Regions from separate parts of the Alteromonas pelagimontana genome, predicted to be linked through region 1. Evidence: predicted binding sites of a transcription regulator. Region 1 holds the regulator's gene; the other holds the start of a gene.
What was found. Region 1 encodes sigma-54, which starts transcription at its own class of promoters, with help from an activator protein. Its sites were predicted from a motif close to GTTGGCACGNNNNTNGNNT; they were not measured.
Positions count from the first base shown of each region.

Region 2: glnK (P-II family nitrogen regulator) is a predicted target of sigma-54. The motif match lies at 5,196-5,214, and genes of this name have one in related genera.

Region 1 is NZ_CP052766.1:1,168,471-1,176,607, forward strand. It holds gene mlaE (lipid asymmetry maintenance ABC transporter permease subunit MlaE) at 1-424, opposite strand, end outside; gene mlaF (phospholipid ABC transporter ATP-binding protein MlaF) at 421-1,221, opposite strand; gene CA267_RS05355 (calcium/sodium antiporter) at 1,697-2,653, shown strand; gene CA267_RS05360 (KpsF/GutQ family sugar-phosphate isomerase) at 2,663-3,631, shown strand; gene kdsC (3-deoxy-manno-octulosonate-8-phosphatase KdsC) at 3,632-4,186, shown strand; gene lptC (LPS export ABC transporter periplasmic protein LptC) at 4,183-4,746, shown strand; gene lptA (lipopolysaccharide transport periplasmic protein LptA) at 4,715-5,299, shown strand; gene lptB (LPS export ABC transporter ATP-binding protein) at 5,299-6,024, shown strand; gene CA267_RS05385 (RNA polymerase factor sigma-54) at 6,103-7,590, shown strand; gene hpf (ribosome hibernation promoting factor) at 7,621-7,908, shown strand; gene ptsN (PTS IIA-like nitrogen regulatory protein PtsN) at 7,917-8,137, shown strand, end outside.
Region 2 is NZ_CP052766.1:1,595,887-1,604,023, forward strand. It holds gene CA267_RS07195 (SDR family oxidoreductase) at 1-532, shown strand, start outside; gene CA267_RS07200 (Dyp-type peroxidase) at 554-1,471, opposite strand; gene ggt (gamma-glutamyltransferase) at 1,532-3,220, opposite strand; gene CA267_RS07210 (ammonium transporter) at 3,527-4,765, opposite strand; gene glnK (P-II family nitrogen regulator) at 4,798-5,136, opposite strand; gene CA267_RS07220 (cell envelope integrity protein TolA) at 5,579-6,343, shown strand; gene CA267_RS07225 (exopolysaccharide biosynthesis protein) at 6,329-6,910, opposite strand; gene CA267_RS07230 (UDP-glucuronic acid decarboxylase family protein) at 7,491-8,137, shown strand, end outside.

The DNA.
Region 1 (8,137 bases):
CAACGACTCGACGAAGAGGATCCACAGCCATCATTTCAAGGCTGCTTAATTGTTCGGTGGCTTTCATTAAACCAATTTCCGCAGTAAGTGCAGAACCGGCCCGCCCCGCGAATAACAGTGCGGTTACAACCGGCCCGAGTTCTCGCAGCAAAGACAGCGCCACCATTGGCCCTAAGCTTCCTTCGGCACCATATCCCACCAGGATGGTATAGCCCTGAAGAGCCATAACCATGCCGATAAACAGCCCCGACACCACAATAATCAGCAGTGACTGAACGCCCACTACATACAACTGATGAATGGTCAGCGAAATATTTTTTGCCTTGGGAAGCGCAAACAGCGCGCCAAAAAGCATTACTCCTGCCCGTCCCACGCTGACAATTTTTTCAATGGTGCTTGCGCCGATGGTTTGAAAAATGTTCATAAACCATCTCCAAACAAGCGGCTTTTTAAATCATCGGCGGGATAGTGAAACGGCACGGGACCATCTGCTTTTCCTTGCAGAAATTGCTGCACCAGCTCCGAATCGCTATTACGGATTTCATCGGCAGTACCTTCCCCAATAATCCGTTTATCGGCAAGAATATAAATATAGTCCGCAATCGTAAGGACTTCGGTGACATCATGAGTTACTACGATACTGGTAACATCGAGCGCATCGTTTAACTGGCGAATAAGTTTTACCAGCACACCCATTGAGATTGGATCCTGTCCGGCAAAAGGCTCGTCATACATTATCAAATCAGGGTCTAGCGCTATGGCACGAGCCAGAGCAGCCCGTCGGGCCATGCCTCCGGAAAGCTCGCTGGGCATCAGCTTGGCAGCACCACGAAGGCCTACTGCCTGAAGCTTAAGCGCAACGATGGTATCAATTATGTCGCTTGCCAGTTTAGTATGTTCGCGCAGCGGAAATGCGACGTTGTCATGCACGCTCATATCGGTAAAAAGCGCACCGCTTTGAAACAACATACTCATGCGCCGGCGGATTTGGTACAGTTCGCTACGACGCATGTTAACGATGGACCTGCCGTCAAAACGGATATCGCCTTCGTCCGGTTCCAGTTGTCCCCCAATTAGGCGTAAAAGCGTGGTTTTACCTATTCCACTAGGGCCCATCACGGCTGTAATTTTGCCTTTCGGCACTTTGATAGACACATCGTCGTAGATCATGCGGTCCGCGCGACGAAATGTCATATTGTCTATTTCGACTAAATTATCCATACCCAAAGAGAATTGTGTCCTTGCCGGTTACGAATGGGATGTCACTGCCAGAGCGACTTTACTGCGGCAATAATGCCACCTCGGCCTCAAAAGTTCACTGACCAGTGTAGTTTAGCGTATTGTACGCTTTTTTGATGCGCGGTCCAAAAGTAAAAAGTTACAAGTTATGTTCTAATTTAACGAATACTCGTCCCGCTCCAGCAAGTTAAACCTGAAGACTTGGCTGCTGTTACTGGTAATCGGAAAGCGTTATTCAACGCTTTGCAGCTATTCCCCTGAATAACGCAAGACGAGACTGGACGCAGTACCAGCCACAATTGTAGCCAATATAACAATGAATGACGTCCGGTTATTGGGTTAATTTCCTTATCACGTCAGCTTCTTGGCAAACTGTGGGGGGATTATACGCATTACCCATAGGCAAAAGCCTTTGTTTTTGCGACAATCTTCAGAAATTCACATAAAATGAGCGCCTGTGCTTTTACAAGTCTTTATTTTTCTGGTTGGATTAGCCACTTTAAGCTGGAGCGCTGACCGGTTTGTCTATGGCGCTTCCGCTTTGGCAAAAAATATTGGCATGTCGCCCATGATGATTGGCTTGACTATTGTTGCCATGGGATCTTCAGCGCCAGAAATTGGGGTCTCAGCCCTTGCTTCTATTAACGGCAATATAAATACAGCGGTGGGAAATGCGCTGGGGTCCAACATTACAAATATTGGCCTCGTATTGGGCGTGACCGCACTTATCAAGCCGCTATTGGTATCTTCTACCACCTTAAAAAGAGAACTTCCCTTATTGCTGGGAGTAACGATATTAGCGATGTTTTTCGTTTCAGGCGGTCATCTTTCTCATTTTGAAGGTATCGTTCTGTTTGGTCTCTTTATTGTTGTTTTAGCTGGTGTAGCCTGGATATCTTTAAAAGTTGATAAAGAAGATCCCATTATGGCTGAGACCGCTGACGAAATTCCTTCAGGCGTTAGCATGGGCGCTGCAGTATCCTGGATTGGCGTAGGGCTTGTTTTATTACTGTTAAGCGCCCATTTTATGGTTCAGGCCGCGGTGAGTATTGCGCATTACTTTGGCGTGAGCGATTTAGTTATCGGCTTAACAGTTATTGCGCTTGGCACCAGCCTTCCTGAACTTGCAGCCAGCATAGCGGGTGTGCTGAAAGGTGAAGATGATCTGGCGCTAGGTAACATTATCGGGTCTAACATCTTTAACTTATTGGCAGTTTTGGGTATGCCGGGACTTATAGCGCCAGGAATTTTGGACGCTGATGTCTACGGACGGGATATATATATTGTTTTTGGCATGACCCTGCTGCTGTTTATATTTAGTTTTAATTTCTTCGGTAAGCGACATATCGGACGGACAGAAGGCACCATACTCGTGCTGTGTTTCTTGCTGTATCAATATTGGTTGTTTAAATAAATGACAGAAATGCATTCTTCATTTGTGGCATCAGCACAGCGGGTTATCGCGATAGAAACCAAAGCGATACAAGCCATGCAAGCCAGGCTAGATAGTGCTTTTGAGAAAGCCTGCGATATTTTGTTTAATTGTAAAGGGAAAGTAGTTGTCAGTGGCATGGGTAAATCCGGTCACGTCGGCCACAAAATTGCCGCCACTTTAGCTAGCACAGGGACACCATCGTTTTTTATGCATCCCGGTGAAGCCAATCACGGTGATTTGGGAATGCTCAGCGAAAATGATGTGCTGCTGGCGATTTCCAATTCCGGTGAAACTGTCGAACTTATTAATCTGTTGCCAGTACTGAAGCGACTGAATGTGCCCGTTATTGCGATGACGAACAGCAAAACCAGCACGCTTGGCCGATATGCCGATGTTGTTCTGGATATTAGTGTGGCAGAAGAAGCCTGCTCTCTCGGGCTGGCTCCTACTTCCAGTACTACCGTCACACTGGTGTTAGGCGATGCATTGGCTATTGCCCTGCTTGATGCCAGAGGCTTCACGTCTGATGATTTTGCGTTATCCCACCCAGGGGGCAGCTTGGGCCGCAAGTTGCTGTTAAAAGTCAGCGATATCATGTTGACTGGTCCGGAACTGCCAATTGTGAAAACCACGGCCACAGTGTCTGATGCGCTGCTTGAGATTTCCCGCAAAGGATTAGGTATGACGGCGATAGTCGACGACCATCAAGTCATGCAAGGAATTTTTACAGATGGTGATTTACGCCGTATTCTGGATGCCAAGGTGGATATTCATGCGACTTGTGTGGCGCAAATAATGACTCGGGGCGGAAAAACCATCGGCGAGGAAGAACTGGCTGTCGAAGCGTTAAATTTAATGGAAATGTATAAAATCAGTGCGTTAATGGTAGTCGACGATAATCACATCCCCATTGGGGCTTTCAATATGCACATGTTGCTTAAAGCAGGAGTGTTATAAATGGCACCGGAAGTCACCTTTTATGGTGTAATTTCAGATGAACGTTTCGAAAAGCTCAAGGCGCTTAAACTTTTGGTCTGCGACATAGACGGCGTTTTTTCAGACGGCAGAATTTATTTAGGCAATGACGGCGAGGAACTTAAAGCTTTTCATACTCGCGACGGATACGGTATTAAGGCACTGGTAAAAAGCGGCGTAGAGGTTGCCGTTATCACCGGCCGTGAGTCGGCAATTGTCGAACGCCGTATGCGAACATTGTCAGTAAAATATGTTATTCAGGGACAAGAAGATAAAGCCACTGCAATGGCAAAACTGTGTAAAGATTTAGCCTTAGTTCCTACGCAAGTAGCTGCAATGGGTGATGACATGCCAGATTTAGGTCTTTACGAATTTGCCGACACCAAAATTGCCGTTAAAGACGCTCATCCAGCAATTACAAGAGAAGCAAACTGGATAACCACAAAGCCCGGCGGCTATGGTGCTGTGCGCGAAGTGTGTGACGTAATTCTGCAGGCTCATGGAAAGCTAAATAGCATCCACGGAGCGAGTATATGAGCCGACTCGGCATCAGCATTGCCGCGCTATTTGTAATGGCATTGCTTATGTACCTGCCCGTGTGGCTGGCTGAACCCGATGAGACGCAACGAAGTAAAGGTCTAGATGCCTTACGCCCTGCTTATCTGGCTAAAAATCTCACCACCACCTTATATGATGAAAACGGTAAGCTTAACCATCAGGTGTTCGCAAAATCCATGGAGCACTACGATCTATTGGGATTTGTGCTCTTTGAGGAGCCCGAATATACCGTGTATGTCGAAGAAAACGCTCCACCCTGGCAGGTCACGGCCAATGAAGGCACTTTGTATAACAACAATTTAATTCAGTTGGAATCTGATGTAATTATTAAAAGCTTAAGTCAGGAAGACTTTGTACAAACCATTACGACCGACTTTATTAAAATAAATCTTGAAGCAAAAACCATGGCTTCCGATCAACCGGTGGAAATTCATGGTGTAGAATACGTTATTAACAGCAATGGGTTTAAAGCCAATCTCCAAACCCGCAAATATGAGTTAATCGATCATGTACAAACTATTTACTCTCCTGACCGCTAGTATTTTTGCTTCGCTTCTGGTGGCGACTTCAGCCTTAGCGGATGTTAAGGATTTCGGCAAACCCATCAAAGTCGATTCCAAATCACAATTTATTGACGGGAAAAATAAAACCTCAGTGTTTAAGGACAACGTACGTATTTCTCAGGGAACCTTGGTTATTAATGCGGACGAGGTAGAGGTAATTGCTTCTGAAGGTGAAGGGCGAGAGGTTTTTATTGCACGCGGTACACCTGCACGTTACCAGCAAATTATGGATGATGGCACGAAGGTGAAAGCCAGCGGCAATGAAATCCGTTATGAGGTAGCGAAACGTACTATATCTTTGACTGGAAATGCTGAGATCCAACAAAACGATAGCGTAGTAAAAGGCGATACCATTACCTACGATATGGCGAAAGAGCAGTTGTCTGCCACCGGTGGAAATGAATCAAGCCCTGGTCGTGTTACCACGGTTTTTCGGCCAGACGCAGTGAACAGCCCGAAAAAAAGTGAAGGTGAAAACCAATCGGAAAAACCACAAGAGAACCCAGAATCAGAGGAATCACAGAAGTAATGGCCACCTTGTCCGTCAGTCATCTGGCGAAATCCTATAAATCCCGTCAGGTAGTACGAGATGTCAGCCTTTCTGTATCCACCGGGCAGATTGTCGGATTATTGGGCCCTAACGGTGCCGGAAAAACCACCACCTTTTACATGATAGTAGGGCTCGTATCATTAGATAAAGGTAAAATCTTTATCGATGATAACGAGTTAACCCATCAACCCATGCACGAACGGGCCAGAAAAGGCATAGGATATTTGCCGCAGGAAGCCTCTATTTTCCGAAAACTGACAGTGCATGAAAATATTATGGCTATCCTGCAGACGCGGAAAGGCTTATCCTCTGTACAACAGGAAGAAGAAGCCGACGCGCTACTTGATGAATTTAATATCAACCATATACGTAATAGTACGGGTATGAGTTTGTCAGGCGGTGAACGGCGCCGAGTCGAAATTGCACGCGCGCTGGCTGCCAACCCTCAATTTATTTTACTCGATGAGCCCTTCGCCGGAGTTGACCCGATTTCGGTTAATGATATAAAGAAGATCATCCAACATTTGCGTGACCGTGGAATAGGGATCCTAATCACAGACCATAACGTACGTGAAACCCTGGACGTCTGTGAAGAAGCCTACATTGTAAGTCACGGCGAGTTGATCGCTCAAGGTAGTGCTGAACAGGTATTAAGTAATCAAAAAGTACGGGATGTATACCTTGGTGAACAATTCAGGCTATAGTAAAGATATGAAGAACCTGCATATCTTATTGTTTATTAACGGATGCAAGCGTACACGAGCATTGAAATTAAGACGTAGATGAAACCATCTTTACAGCTAAAATTTAGTCAACAGTTAACTATGACGCCCCAATTGCAGCAGGCAATTAAACTGCTGCAATTGTCGACGCTGGATCTTCAACAGGAAATTCAGGAAGCTCTGGATTCCAATCCCCTATTGGAGGTGGATGAAGGGAACGATGATGTCGGTGAGAAAAACAATCTCGACAATGACGACTTTAATGAAACGGCAAGTACGCCGTCGGACAATATGGATACCGGCGAAGCGTTAGAGAAAAACGACCTGCCTGACGAGCTTCCTATTGATAGTACCTGGGATGAATATTATTCCGCGTCTTCTGCCCCCGCAGCGTCTTCCTCTTCTGGTGGTAGTGGTGGCGACGATGAACAGGTTTTTCAGGGTGAGACCACAGATAACATTCAGGATCATCTCTTGTGGCAGATGCGTCTGACACATTTTTCTGATACCGATCGTGCAATTGCTATGGCCATTATTGATTCCATAGACGAATCGGGATATTTAACTGTCACCGTTGAAGACATTCTACAAAGTGTAAACGACGAAGATATGGAAGATCCTATCGAAGAAGACGAAGTTGAATGTGTACTTAAGCGGATTCAAATGTTCGACCCTCTTGGTTCTGGGTCCCGTAATCCGCGGGAATGCCTGATGGTGCAGTTAAAGCAGTTCTCCCCTGATACGCCCTGGCTGGAAGAAGCCAAAATGATCATCGATGAATATGCTGATTTGTTGAGCAGCAAAGATTATCGTACGTTGATGCGCAAATCGAAGCTTAAAGAAGATCAGTTGCGCGAGGCCATGCGCTTGTTGCAAACGCTGAATCCTCGCCCCGGCAGCGCCTTAATAACCAAAGAACCGGAATACGTAATACCGGATGTGTCGGTTACCAAGAAAAACGGCCGTTGGGCAGTTGAGCTTAATCCTGACAGCCTGCCAAAGCTAAGTGTGAATCAGCAGTATGCCGCTATGAGTCGTCGTTCGAGAAACAGCAGTGACTCACAGTTCATTCGCTCTCATATGCAAGAGGCGAAATGGTTCATAAAAAGCTTAGAATCCCGCAATGATACATTGCTGAAAGTGGCTAACTGTATTGTTCAGCAGCAAATGGGCTTTTTTGAACATGGCCCTGAAATGATGAAACCTATGGTGCTAAATGATGTCGCAGAGATGGTAGACATGCATGAATCTACTATTTCGCGGGTAACCACCCAGAAATACATGCACACGCCCCGTGGGATTTTTGAGCTGAAGTACTTCTTCTCCAGCCATGTGGCGACAGATTCTGGCGGCGAGTGCTCATCTACCGCTATTCGCGCATTAATTAAAAAGCTGGTGGCAGCAGAAAAACCGAGTAAGCCGCTAAGCGACAGCAAGATTGCTCAATTGTTGGCCGAACAGGGTATAAAAGTTGCTCGGCGAACAATAGCAAAATATCGGGAGTCGTTATCGATCCCACCGTCTAACCAACGTAAAAGCCTTATCTGATAAGGCGGCTCAAAATAAGGAAGACGAAATATGCAAATCAACCTTACTGGTCATCATGTCGAGATCACTGATTCTTTGCGTAATTATGTCGAAACAAAGTTCAGCAAGTTAGAGCGTCATTTCGATCACATATCTAATGTTCATGTAATACTTAACGTAGAAAAACTTAACCAAAAAGCTGAAGCCTCCATGCATCTCAGCGGTGCTGAGGTGTTTGCATCTGCGGAAAACTTAGATATGTATGCGGCAATTGACGGTATGGTAGATAAGCTTGACAGGCAAGTTATCAAGCACAAGGAAAAGTTGAAAAAGCACTAATGCCCGTCATGGATATTCAAACTCTAATCAGCATGGACCGCACTGAATGTGCGGTCCATTGCAATAGCAAAAAACGCATCCTGGAAATCATCAGTGGTATAGCGGCCAAAAATAATCCTCAGGTAGAAGAGGCTGCGGTTCTCACTGGGTTGCTTTCTCGAGAGCGTATGGGAAGTACTGGAATCGGAAACGGTATTGCGTTACCGCATGCCAGGTTGCCGGGCCTGGA
Region 2 (8,137 bases), 430 kb from region 1:
TACGGTAGACAACGAGCTAGGCCCGGTTACCGTGCTGGTAAACAACGCCGGTATTCTGCAAGCTCAGTCACGAATGGAAGAGATTGACGAAGCGCGTTTTAGCCACATTATGCAGACGAATGTGATGAGCTGTTTCCTTTGTTCAAAAGCCGCGGTCGAACGTATGTCTTACCGCTACGGGGGTAATGGCGGCGCAATAGTGAACGTATCTTCTGCTGCTGCCAGAACTGGCGCACCTAACGAATATATCGATTATGCCGCTTCAAAAGGCGCAATGGATACAATAACTTTAGGACTGGCGAAAGAAGTCGCTTCACAGGGCGTTCGGGTAAATGGCGTGCGACCGGCATTAATCTATACAGATATGCACAGCGATGGAGGTGAGCCTTTGCGGGTAGATCGCTTAAAAGCACAAATTCCTCTTAAACGCGGCGGTCGGGCAGAAGAAGTGGCAAAAGCAATCTACTGGTTAGCGTCTGACGACGCCTCTTTTACCACCGGCAGTTTTATTGAAGTGACCGGCGGCTTGTAGATTTGTTAAGTAATAATCTTGCTAACGTTGGCCCTCATTACGAATAAATGAAACTGATGGCGCAAAAAAGGCCGCGCCGGTTTCCGCACTGGTAAAGTCGAGCCAGCGGTCATAGTCTCCATCACCTGGGCCGACGATCTGGCTATGCAACATAGCTTTAAAAGGCTGTGAACTGGCCGAGCAACTGACAAACACCAAACCCTGAATATTCATGTCACCGTATGGCATGCCCTGTTTTAGCAAGCGCGAAGTATCATCATCAGGCCCTTTGGCGCTGGCGCGTATGCAATGAGACGCTGCGGTCTGTTCCGGACTCGGCAGATTATGCTGGCGACTGGTCCCCATCACCTGCTCCTGCTGGCGTTCAGATAGACTAAACCAGCGCCGCAGATCATGCCGATAACGCTGCACGTGGATGTAACTGCCACCGGTAAAATCCGGATCCTGTTCGCCGACAATTGCCACTTCCCGCCGCTTCATTCCCCGCGGATTATCGGTACCATACAGATAGCCGTTCAAATCGCGACCATCTAAATAACGAAAGCCACGAATTTGTTCTACCAACTCTACATGCAGGCGCAGCAAGTTCATCACTTCAAGACCTACTGCGTGACAAATATCCAGCCGATCCGCGCGAATTTGAATGAACAGATCGCATGGCTGTACCGGCGCGCTGCGATCTTCGCACTGCATTTCGGGAAAGGGAGACAACTCGGTTGGAATTAAACCGGGATACAGTTCTGTCCAGTAATTAGCCCCAATAGCAACAACGCCGGTGACCATTGCTTCATAATGTTCATTTTCAAAATGTTCAAATATGTCCAGCACTCGCCCCAGCTTCGCCCGAACGGCCTGACTATCCTCGTCAACAACGTTCAGTAACAAATATTGTGCATGCAGGTTGGGTTCAGCGCACACGCCTTTTTGTGGTTGAGTCATGCTAAGTTTTCCGCTTGCCCGATATGGCTGTTATATTATTTTGGCGATCATTAAGTTTGACTAATACCCAGCAGCTTGTCCATCTTTTCGGCTTTCAGATGCACCGATAAAAAATTTTCTTTTTGCGTCCCAGCCGATAGCCTGATAACCGCCATAGGCACCGGTCACCGGCTGCAAAACATGCCCTCGCTCCATTAACTCACGCTTTACTTTTTCTTCAAAGCCGGATTCAAGATGCACTTCACCGGCATCCATCATGAGAGCGCCGGTAGGGCTACTTGACCCGCTATGCAGAATTCGCGGAGCATCTCCGGCTTCCTGCAAGTTCATGCCAAAGTCAATAAGGTTGACCAGAATTTCGGCGTGCATTTGCGGCTGCGTTGCTCCCCCCATAACTCCTAAACTTAACCATGGTTTTCCATTATGCGTAACAAAAGCAGGAATTATTGTATGAAAAGAGCGTTTTCCAGGCGCATATTCATTCCCATGGCCGGCCTGCATAGTGAATAATTCGCCGCGATTTTGCAGTACAAAGCCCAATCCCGGCGGCGTCATTCCTGACCCCATCCCGCGATAGTTGCTCTGAATAAGCGAGACCATGTTGCCCTCTTTATCAGCCACGGTTAAATACACCGTATCTCCCTCATACACGCCAGCATCATAGTGGGTACTCGCTTTATCGGGCTTTATCAGTGCCTGACGTTTGGCAGCGTAGTCTTTGGAGATCAACCAATCCACAGGAATGTCGCTAAAATCCATATCGGCGTAAAATTTTGCTCTGTCTTCAAAGGCCAGTTTTTTAGCTTCCACGAAGGTATGGATATAATCAGCGGAACCAAAACCCATACTTTCTAAATCGTAACGCTCAAGAATATTTAAAATCTGCAAGGCAGCTATACCCTGACCGGTGGGCGGTAACTCCCAGACATCATAGCCTCGATAGTTTGTAGAAACCGGCGATACCCATTCCGATTTGTGAGAGGCAAGATCTTCGTAGCTGAGAAAGCCGCCTTGCTCTTTCATATAAGCAGCTATGGTTCGGGCAATGTCGCCTTTATAAAAAGCATCTCGTCCCGCCGTAGCAATCTTTTCATACGTTGCTGCCAACGCCGAATTTTTAAAAATATCTCCTTTTGCGGGCGCTTTGCCATTGGGCAAAAAAGTCTCGGCGAAGCCGTCGTACTTGCCAATACGATCAGCGTTCATCTGCCAATAATAAGCAACGAGCTCAGAAACCGGATAGCCATTGCGGGCATATTCAATCGCTGGGGTTAATAACGTTGTCATCGGCAAAGACCCAAAGCGTTCGTGAAGCATGAACCAGCCATCTACGGCCCCTGGCACGGAAACAGGAAGAGGGCCGAAAGAGGGAATTTTTACCAAGCCCTGTTCGGCAAAATAGTTTTTCGTGAGGCTCTTCGGGGAGCGGCCAGAGGCATTAAGTCCGATGAGCGTTTTCTTATTAGCATCCCAGACGATAGCGAATAAATCACCTCCTACCCCACTACCTGTTAGTTCAACCACCCCTAACATGGCACTGGCTGCGATGGCAGCGTCTACCGCAGTGCCGCCTTTCTTTAGAATATCCAACGCGACCTGTGTCGCCAATGGTTGACTAGTGGCCGCCATACCGTGCTGAGCCATTACCTCTGAACGGCTGGCAAACATTTCACCCGTAACCCGGTCATATCCTGCAGCTTGAGCACACCATAACAGCGTCAACGCCAACAAAAACTTGTGTATTTTCATAATTTTCTCCAGTTACTTAAACCGAGAGTACCGCGCTTCGGATATTTCGCCAATTGCTCTGGTAAAATGAAGTTGTACTCAATCCTGTCGAAAAAAACGAGGATAGATAGCTCCCGCTGCAATCAAAAAGGTATATTTTGAACCAAGTCCGGGCACCAAAAATCAACACGCGCTAAACGCTTCTTATGCGGATCGGTATTAATAGAAAAAAGCCTCGCAACCTCGAGGCTTAACAGTGGTGACTCAGGCATTATCAGTTATTATTATAGTTGCCTGCTCAAGATCTCATTATTCCATTTAAAATGGTTACGAACGTCCGCCGGTAAAGTCTGGATAAGCTTCTAATCCGCATTCGCTTGCGTCAACGCCATCAAACTCTTCTTCTTCTGTTACCCGAATGCCGATAACCGCTTTCAAGATAACCCAAACAATTAGACTCGCCACGAAAACCCATACAAAGATGGTTAATGCGCCAACCAGCTGTCCAGTAAAAGAACTTCCGTCGTTAGTAAAAGGCACCAGAAGCAAGCCAAGCAACCCTGCGGTACCGTGCACTGAAATTGCGCCTACGGGATCGTCTATTTTCAGCTTATCCAGGGCTACTATGCTGAACACCACCAGCAGACCGCCCAAAGCACCAAATAAAGTAGCTGTCAGAGGAGTAGGCGTTGAAGGTTCAGCAGTGATAGCCACTAGTCCGGCAAGAGCGCCATTGAGTGCCATTGTTAGGTCCGCTTTGCCAAACATGATACGTGCGAGGATCAATGCAGCAATACAACCTCCGGCGGCAGCGGCATTGGTATTCATAAACACTACTGCCACACTGTTGGCACTTTCTACAGTTGCCGTTGCTAACACTGAACCACCATTAAAGCCAAACCAGCCCATCCAAAGAATAAAGGTTCCAATGGTAGCAAGAGGCAGGTTTGCGCCAGGAATGGCGTTAATTTTACCGTCGGCAGTATATTTGCCTTTCCGGGGGCCAAGAATCAGTACGCCAGCAAGAGCCGCTGACGCGCCAGCCAAGTGAACGATACCGGAACCTGCGAAGTCGGAGAAGCCTAAATCTCCCAACGTATACATACCAAAAACAGCGTCACCGCCCCATGTCCAGGAACCTTCCATAGGATAAATCAAGCCGGTCATTACTACCGCGAAAGCCAGAAATGCCCATAACTTCATACGTTCTGCAACGGCACCAGAGACAATTGACATCGCTGTCGCCACAAACACTACCTGAAAGAAAAAGTCCGCTGATGGAGCGTAAGTAGCTGGCTCTTCTGTCACGCCCGTTGCGCCATCAATCATAATGCCATCTAAGAAAATGCCGCCGTCATACATAATGCTATAGCCACAAATCATATACATGGTGCTGGCAATGGCGAACAGAGCAATATTTTTCGTTAGAATTTCTGTTGTATTTTTAGCTCGTACCAGCCCCGCTTCCAGCATGGCAAAACCGGCTGCCATCCACATTACCAAGGCGCCACATATTAAAAAGTAAAAAGTATCTAGTGCATACCCAAGTTCAAAGGTTGTTTCCATTATGCTTATCTCCGCAAATTCATTATTCTTATCTACAACGCATCACCATCTGACTCGCCGGTACGAATACGTACAGCGTGTTCAAGGTCATAGACAAAGACTTTGCCATCTCCAATTTTGCCGGTTTTAGCAGCGTCCACTATAGATTCCACCAGACGCTCGACCTGATCATCCTGAACAGCGATTTCGAGTTTCACTTTTGGTAAAAAATCCACCTGATATTCTGCTCCTCGATAGAGCTCAGTGTGGCCTTTTTGACGTCCAAAACCTTTCACTTCGGTAACGGTCAACCCGTCGATACCGATTTCGGAAATGGCTTCACGAACATCATCCAGCTTATAGGGCTTGATGATCGCTGTGACTAATTTCATTGCGTTGCTCCCAATTAATAGTGGCTTTTCTTGCACATTGAGTATCTTGTTGAGCAGTAACACAAGAGCTGTGCCAATTATTAAATTGTCTAAGTATCAAAGAGTTAACATTTAACGGAGACATTTACTTAAATTTTAATGCACCTCGACAGTGCATCGCACAGTAAATGAACCATGACTGTGCAGGAGGGAGAGATGGCGAATAATTTTTAAACAATAAGTGAAGATTTCTTGGCCTAACTTCTGGAGCAGGGTTACTCCCGCAGAGCTATCAGGGGCCAATTTTCAGCGTTTCCGGTAAGAAATTTTGCTTATTTCTCTAATCTGCTGAATTTCTATTCATTCATGCTCTTGCCCAAGACTGTGCAGACGCAATTTCACGGAAATATCCCGATTTGAAAATCAGGGAACTATCAAGGGTAAGACAGGTCTGCAACAAGGTATGACATCATCTATTATTGCCCCTGTGTACGCGCCAGAGCGCGCTGTTGTTATGGCCAAAACCCATGGCAGGAATAATAGTGGCAGATGGCTGTGGATAATTTCACTGTTGCTGCACACAGGAGTCGTTTTGATTGTCATTTTTTCTTCTTTCTCAAGGTCGCCAAAGACGCTTTATTCTCCCCCCATAAAGGCAAAACTAATTATTGCCGCACCACCGATAGCGCCATCTTTGTCAGAAGAAAAAAGCGTTCTGCAGGAACGGAGCCCTGAGGAGAAGAAGGAAGAAGCGAATCCACCGACCGCCTCCGCGCCAGCACAGCCAGCGAATATTACACCGGCACCTGCTACAACCAGTGAGGTTTCAGACAGTTTTGCTCCTGAACACCCGGTAAAGCCAAAATTAACGACAAGGCAAACGCTTAATAATTATTTCAGCCAACGTCAGAGCGCTCAGATTGATGCGTTAGCCGAAGAAGCCACCAAAAATTATCATCAACAGCAAAAATCTCCGGTTATTACAGACAGCCGCAAAGGAAGTGAAAAGGGGAAAGCCAGTGATGCGCCCGCGCCAGTGAATGTGAACTGTTCAAGTACAATTAACAAAACTGTGGCTCTGTTTAGCCAATGGACCGGGGGAAGACTAAAGTGCACGCCAAGAAACGGTGAAATTAACAAATATATTGATGCGCGTATTAAGCGATATCCGCAAGAAAAACGGCTAACAGACTCGCCGACAGAAGAAAACCGATCAGAACGCCAGTAAATATACCGTTCCGGCAGCTACGATACTGGCTGTAATTAAACCAATCAAAATAACCAACCCGTCTCGGGTACTTAAACCTACTGCAAATAATGCAATGGCCAACGCCGGTGCTGATGATGCGAAAGGAAACAATTCAAGCGGCGGCATGGCCAGTGCCAATAGGATGCAGATACCGCCCACCACTCTTTTCATTGTATCGCTGGTGAATTGTGATAAGCGGGGTTTTAATATTCGATCAATTTTATTGGTATAAGGATAAAGTTTCTCCCGTGCTTTAGTAAATTTATCTCGATTAAATCCTTTTTCCGCCAGCTTTTGAGGAACCTTCGGGCTTTCCCGGCCCGCTAACAATTGACCCGCCACCATTACAATCAACACAGAAACAAAAGTAGGTACACCTGGTATCGCACCAGTAGGTAAAATCTCAATTAAAGTTAATGCCAGTAACAGGGGCCCGTAGCCCCGACCACCAAACGTCCTTACTACCTGCCCAATCGTAAGTTTCTGATCATCGGCATCGTCGTCAAGATGCTTAAGCACTCCGGTCAAAGATAATTGTTCTGCCATAGAAATTTAACACCTTACGAAATGATGCAAACGGTCAAGCAAGGTGTAGACCCTGCTGACAAATGAGCTCGCTAAAAATTTAATCGGTTGTGCAAAAGGATGATACAAATCTTCAGCGCCATACGTGCGCAGATATTCTAATGTCGATCCGTGAGCATACGAGTAACTACTTATCTATGCGGGTCAATTTTAGGCGTTCTGTCACAAGAATTGCAGGCATGAAATTAAAGAAAGTGTAGGTGTAACGAGGGGTAGAAGTTAAAAAGGTCGGCTATACTTTAACCAGCAGTTTTAATTGCAAATATTTCCAAACCTCCACTTCTTGCAATAACGTTGACTAAGAAAATATTACAAAAGATGTGTAACTTTAACGGAATGTTAAAACTCTTCGACCTATTGCTATACCTTTTCAGAATATTCCAACTTACCCCTTGAAGACACTGCTGTAGAAGCTTATAGCCTTCCCTCTACCTAATCATTAAATAAGTTTAATAAAGCGGCACATTTATGGCATTTCCTCCCATTCGAATGCCTTATGCAGTAACTAGGTAACTTCTTTAGTTTCTACGACGGAGGTTCTATGGCACATCTTAAAAAAAGAGTGCTTATCGCCGGCGGGGCTGGATTTATAGGTACGAATCTAAGTCACCGGTTATTACGTGATGGCTACAAAGTTTTTTGTGTAGATAACTTTTCAAGCGGCACCAAAGCCAACTTGTCATCTCACGAAAATTTCTTTCTTCTTGAACAAGACGTGGCGCAGCCGATAGACATTGATGTCGACTGGATTTTTAACCTCGCCTGTTGCGCTTCTCCCGTTCAGTATCAGGCAGACCCGCTCCAAACCATCCGTACTAATACTTTAGGCGTGGCAAATTTGCTGACGCTTGCCAGAAACTGTAATGCCACTTTACTGCAAGCGTCTACCAGCGAAGTTTATGGTAATCCCAGTGTGCATCCGCAAACAGAAGATTATTTTGGCAACGTTAATCCTATCGGGCCCCGCGCCTGTTATGACGAAGGCAAGCGGTGCGCCGAAGCTACATGTATGGATTTTCATCGCACTTACGGCACACCTGTCAAAATTGCGCGTATTTTTAACACCTACGGCCCAGGCATGCAGCCGGATGATGGCAGAGTAATTTCAAACTTTATTGTTCAAGCGCTGAAAAATGAACCTATTACGGTTTACGGCGATGGCAGTCAGACCCGGTCCTTCTGCTTTGT